Regions from separate parts of the Neorhizobium sp. DAR64862/K0K3 genome, predicted to be linked through region 1. Evidence: predicted binding sites of a transcription regulator. Region 1 holds the regulator's gene; the other holds the start of a gene.

Region 1 (7,253 bases):
CGGGCCGAAGCCTTCCATGTATTTTTCCTGACCACCGGCGGCGATCGTCGCGATGGTCCGGCCGTGGAAAGCACCCTCGAAGGTGATGATGTGGAATTTCTCCGGATGGCCCTTGGAGAAATGATAGCGACGCGCCGTCTTGATGGCGGTCTCAAGCGCTTCGGCGCCGGAATTGGTAAAGAACACCTTGTCGGCGAACGTGGCATCCACCAGACGGCGGGCCAGACGCTCCTGCTCCGGGATCTCGTAGAGGTTGGAAAGGTGCCAGACCTTCTCGGCCTGCGACTTCAGCGCGTTTACCAGATGCGGATTGGAATGACCGCAGGAGGTGACGGCAACGCCTGCCCCGAAATCCAGATATCGCTCGCCACCTTCCGTCACAAGCCATACGCCCTCGCCTCGATCAAAGCGCAAAGGTGCCCGGGCAAACGTGTCGTAAAGTGCGGCTTCAGCCATGGCGACATCACTCCTCTGGGTAGGTTCCGACCCCCCTCTCCAGACCTCTCCGGAGACCGGGAATGCGGCCTGAAAAATCAAAAATGCCGCCCACCGGGCGGCGCGGGCACTATCATGGCTAAGTGCCTCCATGTCAACAAAACTTGGTGTTTTATAGGGCTTTCGGGGCATACGCCGCGATGCAACCTGATGCTGTGTTGCGGCATTTCGGTCTGTGACAAAAATGACTCTTGAGGGCAGCAAGTTGGGGAAAACCGCGAAATCGATTCGCGGCGATTCGAGCGACTCTTGCCACGGAGTCAGCCACACACTAGGTTAATCCTCAATTACTAGAACGCATGCGGCGGAACTAGTCACCTCGAAGCATAGATTGCGTGGGTGCGGCGGATTTATTTCGCCGCAGAGGTGAACGGATTCTGTCTGCCAGCAACGTTCAAAGGCGGAGAACGGCATGAACTGGACTGATGAGCGCGTCGAGCGACTTAAAAAACTATGGTCGGAAGGTCTCAGCGCCAGCCAGATTGCAGCCCAACTTGGAGGCGTAAGCCGCAATGCCGTGATCGGCAAAGTGCACCGTCTCAACCTTCCGGGTCGCGCCAAAGCAGGCGGTTCGGCGTCGGCCAATCGCCCGGCATCCAAGCGCCCAGCGCCCGCAGCTCCGCGCGCGCCGAGCTTTGCCGGACGCGACACAGCCCGTCCCGCAGCACGGACGGTGGGTGCAAACGCCCTCAAGGAAGATCAGGACGTCAACGTCGCCGAACCGGTGAAATACACCGCTTCCGGCAGCGTCGTTGTGCCGATCTCGCGCCGTCTGTCGCTGACGGATCTCACCGAGCGCACATGCAAGTGGCCGGTTGGCGATCCGCTGACGGACGACTTTCATTTCTGCGGTTGCGATGCGCAGGATGCGTCGCCCTATTGCAAATATCACGCGAAGCTTGCCTACCAGCCGGTGCACGAGCGCCGTCGTCCGGCTGCCCGCGCGTCCTGAGTCAGACGGCTGCGGAAACAAGATCGAAGGCGGGCTCTGGCCCGCCTTTTGCGTTTTCGGCATGGCTGACTTGCGCTGAAAAAACTTGCCTCGCACTCCCTGGGCTCCTATTTCGGCCTCGAGAGAGGACGACCTCCCCCTGAATGGGCATAACGCTGGGACGACCCGGCATGAACCTCACCTAAAGGGGAAGATCATGCGCTCGATAAGAGACCGTATTCGCCACGCCATCAGCTTTGAAATCATCGGGCTTCTGATGATGGTGCCGCTCGGCGCTTTCGTCTTCGACATGCCGGCCGAACATATGGGCATTGTCGGCGTCGTGTCTGCGACGGTCGCGACCGGCTGGAACTACCTCTACAATCTGGGTTTCGACCGCTTTCTGCAGGCGCGACGGGGTACGACGCTAAAGACGCCTGCCTTGCGCATTGCTCATGCGGTGCTGTTCGAAATCGGTCTGCTGGTCGTGCTGATGCCGTTTATCGCGTGGTATCTGCAGATTACCCTTCTCCATGCGCTGACAATGGATATCGCGATCGCGCTGTTCTACGTGGTCTATGCCTATCTCTTCAATCTTGGCTACGACAAGTTGTTCCCGCTGCCGGAATGGAAGACCCAGGAAGCCGCCTGACCATCAGAGTTTCGGACGGTGCAATACGCCAGTCCGATGGAAGCCTGAATTTGTCAGCAAACCCGATCTCTCCGGCGCGCGTGATCCGCAGAGCCCGGGTTTCCTCTCGGCGGCTGATCCAGCCGACGCCAAGAGCGCGGTCCAGCAGCGCCGCACCCATTTGTCCCGCCAGATGCGGCCGTCGCTCGCTCCAATCGAGGCATGTCCGGCAGAGCGGGCGTTTCGAACGGGTCAGCTGGTCGAGATCGATCCCGAAATCACAAAAGAAACGCCGACCTTCATCGGTGATCAGGCCGGCTCCATCGCCGAGCAGCAGATAGCCGTTGCCGGTCAGGGAGTCGGCGAGCGCGATGGCGAGACGGCCGGCCATGTGGTCGTAACAGGTGCGGACTAGCCGTAACGCTTCATCTTTCGGGCCCACAGGGTGATGGCGCTTCGGTCCGTCTGCGGCGACTGCCATCAACGCGTGGATCGCGTGCGCGACTTCCGGAGAGGCAAGTCGGTAATAGCGGTGCCTGCCCTGCTTTTCGACTGCGATCAGATGCGCCTGGGCCAGTTTGCCGAGATGGCCGCTGGTTGTCTGCGCGGTGACGCCGGCATGGCGTGCCAGTTCGCCCGCCGTCAGCGCCTGGCCGCCCATCAGCGCGGACAGCATGTTGGCGCGCGCGACATCGCCGATCAGGCTTGCAACTTCCGCAATCGTATTTCCTGAAACCATATTGGACATGATCCAGTTCTAGCACCGGAAAACTTTGCCGTCAGCGATCAACGGTTCGGCCGTCGCCGAAGCATTTCTTTTCCTCTCTCCGCTAAGAGGGGCGGAGATTGCATGGATGGGGATAGGAACTGGAATGGCGGACACCAAAACAAGCATGGCAACGGATCTGTTGCTGCTCCTCACGCTCGCGACGCTTTGGGGCGCGTCCTACACGCTGATCAAAGTCGGTGTGGAGACGATTTCGCCCGTCACCTTTATCGCCGTCAGAACACTGGTCGCCGGTCTCATTCTCGCTGCGGCACTTCGCCTTCGCGGATTGAAGCTGCCGACCGACCGGCAGACCTGGACGCTCTTCACGGTTCAGGCCGGCCTCAACAGCGCTGTCCCCTTCACCCTGATTGCCTGGGCCGAACAGACGACCGATGCGGGCCTTGCCACCATTTTGAGTTCCACGACGCCGATCTTCGCGTTTCTGCTGACGGCGCTGATCACGCGCCATGAAAGCGTCTCTGCGGCCAAGCTGTTTGGAGTTGCCGCAGGCATTGTCGGCATATGCCTGATCGTCGGCATGGAGGCGCTTGCCGGGTCGGGCGAGAACCTCTGGGCTCAACTCGCCATCGTGGCGGCGACGATCTGCTATGCGGCGGCTGCCATCTTCGGCAAGAATTTTAAGGGATTGGACCCGATGATGCCCGCCGCGGGATCGCTGATCGCAGGGGCGGCCATCCTCATTCCCGTGAGCCTCGTGGTCGACCGGCCCTGGACGCTGACGCCCAGCACCGATTCGATGCTCGCCCTGTTGGCGCTCGCGGTATTTTCGACGGCGCTCGCCTTCGTCATCTATTTCCGGCTGGTGCGGACGCTGGGCTCCGTCGGCACGACGGCGCAGGCCTATCTGCGGGTGCCGATCGGCGTTGGCATCGGCGTCGTGTTTCTCGGCGAAACGCTTGCCTCGACAGCCTGGCTCGGTCTCGCCTGCGTCGTGACCGGTGTCATTGCCATGACGCTGCCGGCTAGGAGACGCGGTGCTCAGGCTTCCATCGAGTAGCCGGCACCGCGGACCGTGCGGATGACGTCCTGCATGTTGGAGAAGTTGAGTGCCTTCCGCAGGCGCCCCACATGCACGTCGACGGTGCGTTCGTCGACATAGATGTCATGGCCCCAGACGCCGTCGAGCAACTGCGAGCGCGAAAAGACGCGGCTGGGCGACGCCATCAGGAATTCTAGAAGTCTAAACTCTGTCGGCCCGAGGCGAACTTCGCGGCTCTTGCGGTGAACGCGGTGGGTTTCGCGGTCGAGTTCGATGTCGCCGCATTTGAGGACGCTCGACAGCACTTCGGGTCGGGCACGACGCAGCATCGCCTTGACGCGGGCCATCAGCTCCGGTGTCGAAAACGGCTTGACCACATAGTCGTCGGCGCCCGTGGCAAGCCCACGAACGCGCTCGCTTTCTTCGCCGCGCGCCGTCAGCATGATGATCGGCAGGCGTTCCGTCTCCGGCCGCATGCGCAGGCGACGGCACAGTTCGATGCCTGAAACGCCCGGCAGCATCCAGTCGAGAATGAGAAGATCCGGAACGCGCTCCTGAAGCCTGATTTCCGCTTCGTCACCGCGAAGCACGGTATCGACCTCGTAACCCTCGGCCTCCAGGTTATACCGAAGGAGGACGCTGAGGGCCTCTTCGTCTTCCACGACTGCGATCTTCGGCTGCATTCCGACTTGCTCCGTCACTCGTCCCGAACTGCACTTAGATCCGCCAGATCCGCTCGCGCTGCTTCAGGTCATTGGTTTTGGCAGTTATCGTCCCGAAACCGGCAGGCGATTTCGGGAGAGCTGCATCATGTCCCGGCGGAGCCGAGCATGTTGGACGTATCGTCCTTCGGACGTTCGCCCTCCGGCTGTGCGCCGGTTGCGATGTAGTAGATGGTCTCGGCGATATTGGTCGCGTGGTCGCCGATGCGCTCGATGTTCTTGGCGCAGAACAGGAGATGGGTGCAGGTGGTGATGTTGCGCGGATCCTCCATCATGTAGGTGAGGAGTTCGCGGAACAGCGAGGTGTACATCGCGTCAATCTCTTCATCGCGCTGGCGGATGATTTCGGCTTTTTCCGCGGAGCGGTTGGCGAAGACATCAAGAACGTCCTTGAGCTGCACCAGCGCCAGTTCGGAAAGATGCTCCAGACCACGGGCGAGCTTGCGCGGGACGCCTGTTCCCTGCACGGCGAGCACGCGCTTGGCGGTGTTCTTACCAAGGTCGCCGACGCGTTCCAGGTCAGCTGCAATGCGCAGCGTGCCGATGATCTCGCGAAGATCGGCTGCCATCGGCTGGCGCTTGGCGATGGTGACGATCGCCTTGTCCTGGATATCGCGCTCGGCGTGGTCGAGAATGACGTCGTCCGAGATGACCTTCTGGGCCAGCGCCGAGTCGGAGTTGACGAGCGCACGCACGGCATCACCGCACATCTGCTCCGCCAGGCCGCCCATTTCGGAGATCCGGCGGTTCAGGTATTTCAGTTCCTCGTCATAGGCCGAGAGAATATGGGTCGAAACCATGTGTCTGATCCTTGATGTCTGCAGTTGCGGCTGACGGGCTCTGCGCCCGCATCAGCCGAAGCGGCCCATGATGTAATCCTGGGTGCGCTGGTCATCCGGATTGGTGAACATCTTGTCGGTATCGTTTTCCTCGACCAGATGGCCGAGATGGAACATTGCCGTGCGCTGTGAAACGCGGGCTGCCTGCTGCATCGAGTGGGTGACGATCACGATCGTGTAGTTGGCGCGCAGTTCGTGGATCAGTTCCTCGACCTTGGCCGTGGCGATGGGGTCGAGTGCCGAGCACGGCTCGTCCATCAGAATGACTTCAGGCGAAACGGCGATCGCACGGGCGATGCAAAGGCGCTGCTGCTGACCGCCGGAAAGGCCGGTACCGCCTTCATGCAGGCGATCCTTGACTTCTGCCCAGAGGCCGGCGCGCTGCAGGCTTGCCTCGACAATCGCGTCCATTTCCGTCTTGCCGCGGGCAAGGCCGTGGATGCGGGGACCGTAGGCAATGTTCTCGTAGATCGACTTCGGGAACGGGTTCGGCTTCTGAAACACCATGCCGACCCGGGCGCGCAGCTCCACGACGTCGATTTCCTTGTCGTAGATATCGTCGCCGTCGAGCGTGATCTTGCCGGTGACGCGGCAACCCTCGATCGTGTCGTTCATGCGGTTCATCGTGCGCAGGAAGGTGGACTTGCCGCAGCCAGACGGACCGATCAAAGCAGTGACGGTATTTTGGCGGACATTCAGGTTCACGTCATAAAGAGCGCGCTTGTCACCGTAATAAACGGAGACATCCTTGCCGATCATCTTATATGCAACGTCGTTCATTTTCTTGTCCAGCGCCTTCTCAACTGCAGCTTCTGACATCATGTTCATTGCTTCCCCCTTCCTCTACCAACGCCGTTCGAAGCGGCGTCGCAAGAGAATTGCGCCAACATTCATCAAGATCAGGAACAGGAGCAGGATCATGATCGCTCCCGAGGTTCGTTCAACGAAGGCGCGTTCCGCCTCGTTAGCCCACATGTAGATCTGTACCGGCAGCGCTGTCGACGGATCCATCGGCGTGGTCGGATAGTTCGCCACGAAGGCGACCATGCCGATCAAGAGGAGCGGCGCGGTTTCGCCAAGGGCGTGCGCGAGGCCGATGATCGTACCGGTCAGGATACCGGGCATGGCAAGCGGCAGGACATGGTGGAAGATGGTCTGCATCTTCGAGGCACCGAGCCCGAGCGCTGCAGCACGGATCGACGGTGGCACTGCTTTCAGTGCCGCGCGGGTGGCGATGATAATGGTCGGAAGCGTCATCAGCGTCAGCACCAGGCCGCCGACCAGCGAGGCCGAGCGCGGCAGGCCCATGAAGTTGATGAAGACCGCGAGACCCAACAGACCGTAGACGATCGACGGGACCGCTGCGAGATTGTTGATGTTGACCTCGATCAGGTCGGTGAACCGGTTCTTCGGGGCAAACTCTTCAAGATAGATCGAGGCTGCGACGCCGATCGGCAGCGACAGGACGAGCACGATCAGCATCATGTAGAAGGAGCCGATCAGAGCGACGCCGACGCCGGCTGCTTCCGGACGGCTGGACGCGCCGTTGAAGAAAATGCCGGTGTTGAATTCCTTGGCGAGCGCACCGCTGTCGGTCAGCTGCTTCATCCATCCGACCTGCTGGTCGGACACCTTGCGGCTGGTTTCCGCCACGTCGAGATTGATCTGGCCTTTCACGGCGCTGTCGATATCGCCGGCCGCCAGAAGCGAAACCGTCTGAGTCGTGCCGATGATCTCAGGATCGGAAACGACCATATCGCGCAGCTGGCCACGAACGCCGTCCGAAATCATCTGGTTGACGGCACGCAGGCCCTGGCGATCGGTTTCGGCGACGCCCAGAACCTTCGCCAGCGCATTGCGGGCGAC
Region 2 (7,253 bases), 1.7 Mb from region 1:
TCGCCCCGATGGCAAGCTGATCCTCGTGACGGCGATCAATCCGACGCCTGCCGGCGAGGGCAAGACGACGACCACGGTAGGCCTCGGCGACGGGTTGAACCGGATCGGCAAGAAGGCCGTGATCTGCGTGCGCGAGCCGTCGCTTGGGCCCTGCTTCGGCGTCAAGGGCGGGGCTGCCGGCGGCGGTTATGCGCAGGTCGTGCCGATGGAAGACATCAACCTGCATTTCACCGGCGACTTCCACGCCATTACGTCTGCGCACAATCTCCTGTCGGCGATGATCGACAACCATGTCTATTGGGGCAATGCGCTCGACATCGACACGCGCCGCATCACCTGGCGGCGGGTGATGGACATGAACGACCGGGCGCTGCGCCAGACCGTGACCTCGCTCGGCGGCGTCTCGAACGGGTTTGCCCGGGAAAGCGGCTTCGACATTACCGTCGCATCCGAAGTGATGGCGATCCTGTGTCTGGCGCAGGATCTGGCCGACCTCGAAAAGCGGCTCGGCGATATCGTCATCGGCTACCGGTTCGACCGCTCGCCGGTCTATGCCCGCGACATCAAGGCCGACAAGGCGATGGCGGTGCTTCTGAAGGACGCGATGCAGCCGAACCTGGTGCAGACGCTGGAAAACAATCCGGCGCTGGTGCATGGCGGGCCGTTCGCCAACATCGCCCATGGCTGCAACTCCGTGATCGCGACGAAGACGGCGCTGAAGCTTGGCGACTATGTGGTGACCGAAGCGGGTTTCGGAGCGGATCTGGGTGCCGAAAAGTTCTTCGACATCAAGTGCCGCAAGGCAGGGCTGAAGCCCGACGCAGCCGTGATCGTTGCGACCATCCGGGCGCTGAAGATGAATGGCGGCGTGAAGAAGGACGATCTCGGGACAGAGAATGTCGAGGCGCTGACGCGCGGCTGTTCGAACCTGGGACGCCACATCGCAAATGTGCGCAAGTTCGGCGTGCCGGTCGTGGTCGCGATCAATCACTTCATCTCGGATACCGATGCGGAAGTGGCGGCGATCAAGGACTACGTCTCGCATCACGGCGCCGAGGCGATCCTCTGCCGTCACTGGGCGGAAGGTTCCGCCGGCATCGAGGAACTGTCCTACAAGGTGGTGGAACTGGCGACAAGCGGTGCCGCCAACTTCAAGCCGATCTATCCTGACGACATGCCGCTGATGGAAAAGATCGAGGCGGTCGCCACCAAGATCTATCATGCCGGCGAGGTGACGGCGGAAAAGCCGGTGCGCGATCAGCTGAAGGCCTGGGAAAGTGCTGGTTACGGCCATCTGCCGGTCTGCATCGCCAAGACGCAGTATTCGTTCTCCACCGACCCCAACCTGCGCGGTGCTCCGGAAGGGCATGTGGTGCATGTGCGCGAAGTGCGACTGTCGGCCGGCGCCGGCTTTATCGTGGCAATCACCGGCGAGATCATGACCATGCCGGGTCTTCCGAGCGCGCCTTCGGCCGAGCGGATCCATCTCAACGCGGATGGGCTGATCGAGGGGCTGTTCTAAGCAGGGAGGCTGCTCAGCGGGTTTTCTCCGGATCGTCCTGGCCTCTCGCCTTCGCGGGTGAGGGGCAACGTCATGCGTCTGTCACACCGAAATGGTCTGCTTGCCCTTACTCTTCAGGCACTGGCGGTGACCCGACGATTCGGGGCCGGCCATCGGGAACATCAGGATGGATCTTGTTCTTGCGACACTCGCCATGGCCCTTCTGGCGATCAATCTCTTCAGCATCGCGGTTGCCGGCCTGCGGCTTTCGCATCGGGACAAAGCGAGTGACAAGCCGGCGGTGATCAAGCCGGACGGTGTATCGATCGTCATTCCGGCGCGCGGCATCGAGGCCTATTCCAGCCTGACGCTCGCGCATGCATTCAAGCTCGAGTGGCCGGATTACGAGCTGATCTTCTGCGTGCAGGACGAGGGTGATCCGATCATCACCGAGATCCGCTCGGCGATTGCCGCGCATCCGGCGGTGCCGGCGCGGCTGCTGATCGGCGATGACCGGATCAGCGCCAATCCCAAGCTCAACAACTGCGCCAAGGGCTGGCATGCGGCACGACACGAGTGGGTGGTGCTTGCCGATTCCAACGTGTTGATGCCCAAGGACTATATTCAGAACCTCGTCTCCGGTTGGCGGGCCGATACCGGGCTCGTATGCTCGACGCCGATCGGATCGCGTCCGGACGGGTTCTGGGCGGAAGTGGAATGCGCTTTCCTGAATACGCTGCAGGCGCGCTGGCAATATGTGGGCGAGGCGCTGGGGCTCGGCTTTGCGCAGGGCAAGAGCATGCTGTGGCACAAGCCGTTTCTGGATGCTGCCGGCGGCATCCAGGCGCTGGCGGCCGAGATTGCCGAGGACGCGGCGTCGACCAAGCTCGTCAACCGGCATGGCAAGAAAGTGCATCTGGTCTCGGCACCGTTCGAGCAGCCGCTCGGGCGTCGCGGGCTGGAGGAAATCTGGTCACGCCAGACGCGTTGGGCCCGGCTGCGGCGGGTGACGTTTCCCCTGTTCTTCACGCCGGAGATCCTGCTCGGAGCGCTGCCGCCTCTGACGCTTGGACTGATCGCTGCCGTCCTGCTGGATCTCAATTCGGCAGCGGTTGCTGCAACCGTGTTTGCGGCAACCTACCTGCCGGAACTGGCCCTTGCGCGGGCCAAGGGCTGGAGACTGTCGATCCTGTCGCTGCCAGCGATGATGGTGCGCGACGCCATGCTGCCGGCGATCTGGATCAGAAGCTGGCTTTCCGGATCGTTCGAATGGCGCGGCAATGCCATGACGATCGGCACGCAGGAAAGCCGGCTGACCGGCTCCTCGCCGGCCTGACCCTGGCCCTCAACGGCTACTCGCAGATGCGGTAGCCGCCATCCCTGTCGATGATGTCGAGATGAAGGTGATCCTCGTGCGCAGCATCGCTGCCGGGTGCGAGGACCGTGGTGAAATGCAGGCATGCGCCGGCGGTGGCGGTCATCTGGAAGGCACCTTCCAGCGTGTGATCGTCCTCGCGCCGCTTCATCACGACCTTCTCGCCGTTGTCGAGCTTGAAGGCTGCGACATCGAAGGCGTTGCCGCGACCGTGCTCGGAGATCTTGCCGGTCGAGGCGCTGTTTCTCAGGCGGCACTGGTAGGTGGAGCCGGGAACGAGGCCGGTGATCTTGCGGCCCGGCATGGCGATGTTGAGCGCGGGCTGGACCGTATCCTTCAGCCAGTGGGCCATGGTCAGTGCCGTCTTGCAGCGCATGGTGGCGCCGCCGAGATCGACGCCGGGCAGGACCTGCGCCACCTCGATCGGCTGCTTTATGCCGCAGCCATTGCCGTCGTCGATCGGTTTGACGGATTCGAACTTGGCGCCGATGGCACCGAGGTCTGCAAGGCAGGCCTTGAGTTCTGCGGCGTCTTCCTCGACGAGAGGCGGAGGAGGCGGGGTCTCGGCCTGTTCCTGCTTTTCGTCCGCAGGCTTGTCGGCCGGAGTTTTGTCATCAGCAGCCTTGTCCTGCGGTGCCTTGTCATCGGGCTTGGCGGCGTCCGGTTTGGCAGAATCAGCTTTGCCGTCGTCGCTCGATGCGGCGGGCTTCTGTTCTGCGGGTTCTTCCGGCTTGGGAGTGGGGGTCGGGATGGTTTCTTCAGGAGCTTTACCGGTCTGTTCCGGGCTCTGGGTCTGTTCGGGGGCCGGGACAGGTGGCTCTGCGGGGCGCTCTGCCGGCTTCTCCGCAGGGGTTTCGGGCGGGTTCTCGGGCTTTGCTTCGACGGGCTTTGCGGCGACCTCAGGTGTAGCAGCGGCTGCGGCCGTTGCCGCCGTTGCCTCGGGCACGGGTTCACCACCCGGCTTTGCCATGGGAAGCGGAACGATGGCGAGGGCGGGGGCGGCGGGGATCGCGGCTCGGCTCTGGTTCTGGGCACCCTGTGCGGGGCGGGTCGACTGGTTTTTGCCGGACGAGGATTTGCGCGTCGACTGTTTGCGGGTGCGTCCGGCATCGCGCATGAACTGGTCGATGATGTTGATTTCGACAACGTTCGGCGTCGAGCCTTGCGGTGCTGGGCGGGCGGGCAGAGGCGCTGCACCCAGTGTCAGCGGTGCGCTCATTGCCAGCGAAGTGCTTAAAGCGAGAAGGCATAGAGTATGCTTCATCCTTCGGTCGTCCTTTCCCATGTTTCGGAGACGCAACGCGGATGACCCTGTTTTGGTCGCATTGTGGCCAAATAAATCCACTTGCGCGTTTGCCGGAGCCGCGCTAACAATTCGCTCCATGATGATTTCGATGAGCAACAACGGTAACTGGTGGTGGGCACGCTGACGCGGCCTTGACCAGTCATGTCCATCGACAAGACTATGACCAAGCCGCCCGATTACCGAGGCGGCTTTTTTATTGGCCGCTTCTGAGACCCGGGCAGATCAACAGGGATTTCAAGAGGCAGACATGGCGACGATCATTCACGACGACGGGTCCGAGACCTACGAGACCAAGGGCGGAATCAGCGTCAGCCGCGCCCGCAGGCCGGCCGAATATGCAACCGCGATCTCGTCTTATGTCGACCGGCTGGACGAGCGCCGCGGCGCGGTGTTCTCGTCGAACTACGAATATCCGGGGCGCTATACCCGCTGGGATACGGCGATCGCCGATCCGCCGCTCGGCATTACCTGCAACGGCCGGGCGATGTGGATCGAGGCCTATAACGGTCGCGGCGAAGTGCTTCTGTCGTTTATCGCCGACAAGCTTGCGACAATTTCCGACCTGACGCTTGGTGAGCGCACCGACCGCCGTCTGGATCTGACCGTCAATCAGCCGTCTCGCGTCTTTACCGAGGAAGAGCGCTCGAAGATGCCGACGGTGTTTACCGCGCTTAGGGCCATTGTCGATCTCTTCCATTCGGATGCGGATTCGGCAATCGGTCTGTTCGGGGCTTTCGGCTACGATCTTGCGTTCCAGTTCGATGCGATCAAGCTTTCGATGCAGCGGCCGGAAGACCAGCGCGACATGGTTCTCTACCTGCCCGACGAAATTCTGGTCGTCGATCACCATGCTGCAAAGGCCTGGGTCGATCGCTACGACTTTGCCAAGGACGGCGTGACGACGGAAGGCAAGGCGCAGGATATCGCGCCCGAGCCGTTCCTGCGCACCACGGTGACGCCGCCGAAGGGCGATCATAAGCCGGGGGAATATGCGAGCCTCGTTACCCGCGCCAAGGAAAGCTTTCGCCGCGGCGACCTGTTCGAAGTGGTTCCGGGCCAGAAGTTCATGGAGCGCTGCGACAGCAATCCGTCGCAGATTTCCAACCGGCTGAAGGCGATCAACCCGTCGCCCTATTCGTTCTTCATCAATCTCGGCAACCAGGAATACCTGATCGGCGCATCGCCGGAAATGTTCGTGCGGGTGTCCGGCCGTCGCATCGAGACCTGCCCGATTTCGGGCACGATCAAGCGCGGCGAGGATGCGATTTCCGACTCGGAACAGATCCTCAAGCTGCTCAATTCCAAGAAGGACGAATCCGAGCTCACCATGTGCTCCGACGTGGACCGCAACGACAAGTCCCGCGTCTGCGAGCCGGGTTCGGTCAAGGTGATCGGCCGCCGGCAGATCGAGATGTACTCGCGGCTCATTCATACGGTCGACCATATTGAAGGACGGCTCCGTCCTGATATGGATGCGTTCGACGGCTTCCTGAGCCACGCCTGGGCGGTGACCGTGACCGGTGCGCCGAAACTGTGGGCGATGCGGTTTGTCGAGGCCAACGAAAAGAGCCCGCGCGCCTGGTATGGCGGCGCGATCGGCATGGTCGGCTTCAACGGCGACATGAATACGGGGCTGACGCTTCGCACCATCCGCGTCAAGGACGGCATTGCCGAAGTGCGTGCCGGTGCGACGCTGCTCAACGATTCGGATCCGCATGAGGAAGAGGCCGAGACCGAGCTGAAGGCATCGGCGATGATTTCGGCGATCCGCGATGCGCGGGCCGGCAACACGGCCAAGGCTTCGCGCGACGTCGCCAAGGTGGGCCAGGGGGTGAAGATCCTGCTGGTCGACCACGAGGACAGTTTCGTCCACACGCTTGCCAACTACTTCCGCCAGACGGGAGCGACGGTCTCGACCGTTCGCTCGCCGGTGCCGGAAGAGGTGTTCAACCGGATCGATCCGGATCTTGTCGTCCTGTCGCCGGGGCCGGGCAATCCGAAGGATTTCGACTGCAAGGCGACGATCAAGGCAGCGCGGGCGAAGGACCTGCCGATCTTCGGCGTGTGCCTTGGCCTGCAGGCGCTGGCCGAAGCCTATGGCGGCAAGTTGCGGCAGCTGGCGCTGCCGATGCACGGTAAGCCTTCGCGGATCCGGGTTCTGGAGCCCGGCATCGTGTTCTCGGGGCTGGCGAAGGATGTGACGGTCGGGCGATATCACTCGATCTTTGCCGATCCGTCGACGCTGCCCTCCGATTTCATCATCACCGCCGAAAGCGAGGATGGCACGATCATGGGGATCGAACACGCCAAGGAGCCGATCGCCGCGGTGCAGTTCCACCCGGAATCGATCATGACGCTGGGCGGCGATGCCGGCATGCGGATGATCGAGAACGTGGTGGCAAACCTTTCGAGAAAGCGCGCGACAAAGGCGGCCTGATGGACGATGCCGACACGGTGGGTGGCGCTGACGGCGTCACCATCGAACCGCTCCGGGACGAGCATATCGAGGGCTTTCACAAGGCGCTCGATATCGTCTGCCGCGAGCGGCGCTACATGGTGTTTCTGCGCGCACCTCCGCTCGACGAGATGCGGGATTTCGTGCGCGAGAGCGTGGCTGCTGGCAATCCGCACATCGTCGCGGTCGCTGACGGTGAGGTCGTCGGCTGGTGCGATATCCGAAGGCTGGAGCGCGATGTGCATGCTCATCGCGGCCTGCTCGGCATGGGCATCATTCCCGGGTTTCGCGATAGAGGCTTGGGCCGTCGGCTGATCGATACCGCGGTCGAGGCCGCGAACCGGTCCGGCATTCACCGCGTCGAACTCGACGTGCATGCGGACAATCACCGGGCGATCGCGCTTTACCGGAAGGTGGGATTTCAGGTGGAGGGCGTGGCGCGCGATGCGTTGAAGATCGACGGATGCTACCTGGACAGCGTGCGGATGGCGCTAATCTTTACCTGACGCCTGGTCTCTGACGCCCGATGCCCGCCTGCGACGATGCCCCGTTGTTGATAACGTCTGACGACGAGCATACCCGGCGACTGGACGCGCAAGACCGGCTTTGACAAACC

The links. Region 1 encodes PhoB, which activates phosphate uptake and scavenging genes when phosphate is short. Its sites were predicted from a motif close to TGTCATNNANCTGTCAT; they were not measured.
Region 2: the regulator PhoB is predicted to act here: its motif matches at 1,591-1,607, upstream of ACQY1L_RS04345 (ceramide glucosyltransferase).

Annotation. Positions count from the first base shown of each region.
Region 1 is NZ_CP191449.1:2,656,645-2,663,897, forward strand. It holds gene ACQY1L_RS12835 (aspartate aminotransferase family protein) at 1-456, opposite strand, end outside; gene ACQY1L_RS12840 (GcrA family cell cycle regulator) at 908-1,447, shown strand; gene ACQY1L_RS12845 (PACE efflux transporter) at 1,644-2,078, shown strand; gene ACQY1L_RS12850 (ArsR/SmtB family transcription factor) at 2,017-2,805, opposite strand; gene ACQY1L_RS12855 (DMT family transporter) at 2,930-3,844, shown strand; gene phoB (phosphate regulon transcriptional regulator PhoB) at 3,826-4,509, opposite strand; gene phoU (phosphate signaling complex protein PhoU) at 4,635-5,348, opposite strand; gene pstB (phosphate ABC transporter ATP-binding protein PstB) at 5,400-6,215, opposite strand; gene pstA (phosphate ABC transporter permease PstA) at 6,231-7,253, opposite strand, start outside.
Region 2 is NZ_CP191449.1:864,571-871,823, forward strand. It holds gene ACQY1L_RS04340 (formate--tetrahydrofolate ligase) at 1-1,522, shown strand, start outside; gene ACQY1L_RS04345 (ceramide glucosyltransferase) at 1,689-2,837, shown strand; gene ACQY1L_RS04350 (extensin family protein) at 2,854-4,095, opposite strand; gene ACQY1L_RS04355 (anthranilate synthase) at 4,430-6,619, shown strand; gene ACQY1L_RS04360 (N-acetyltransferase family protein) at 6,619-7,143, shown strand.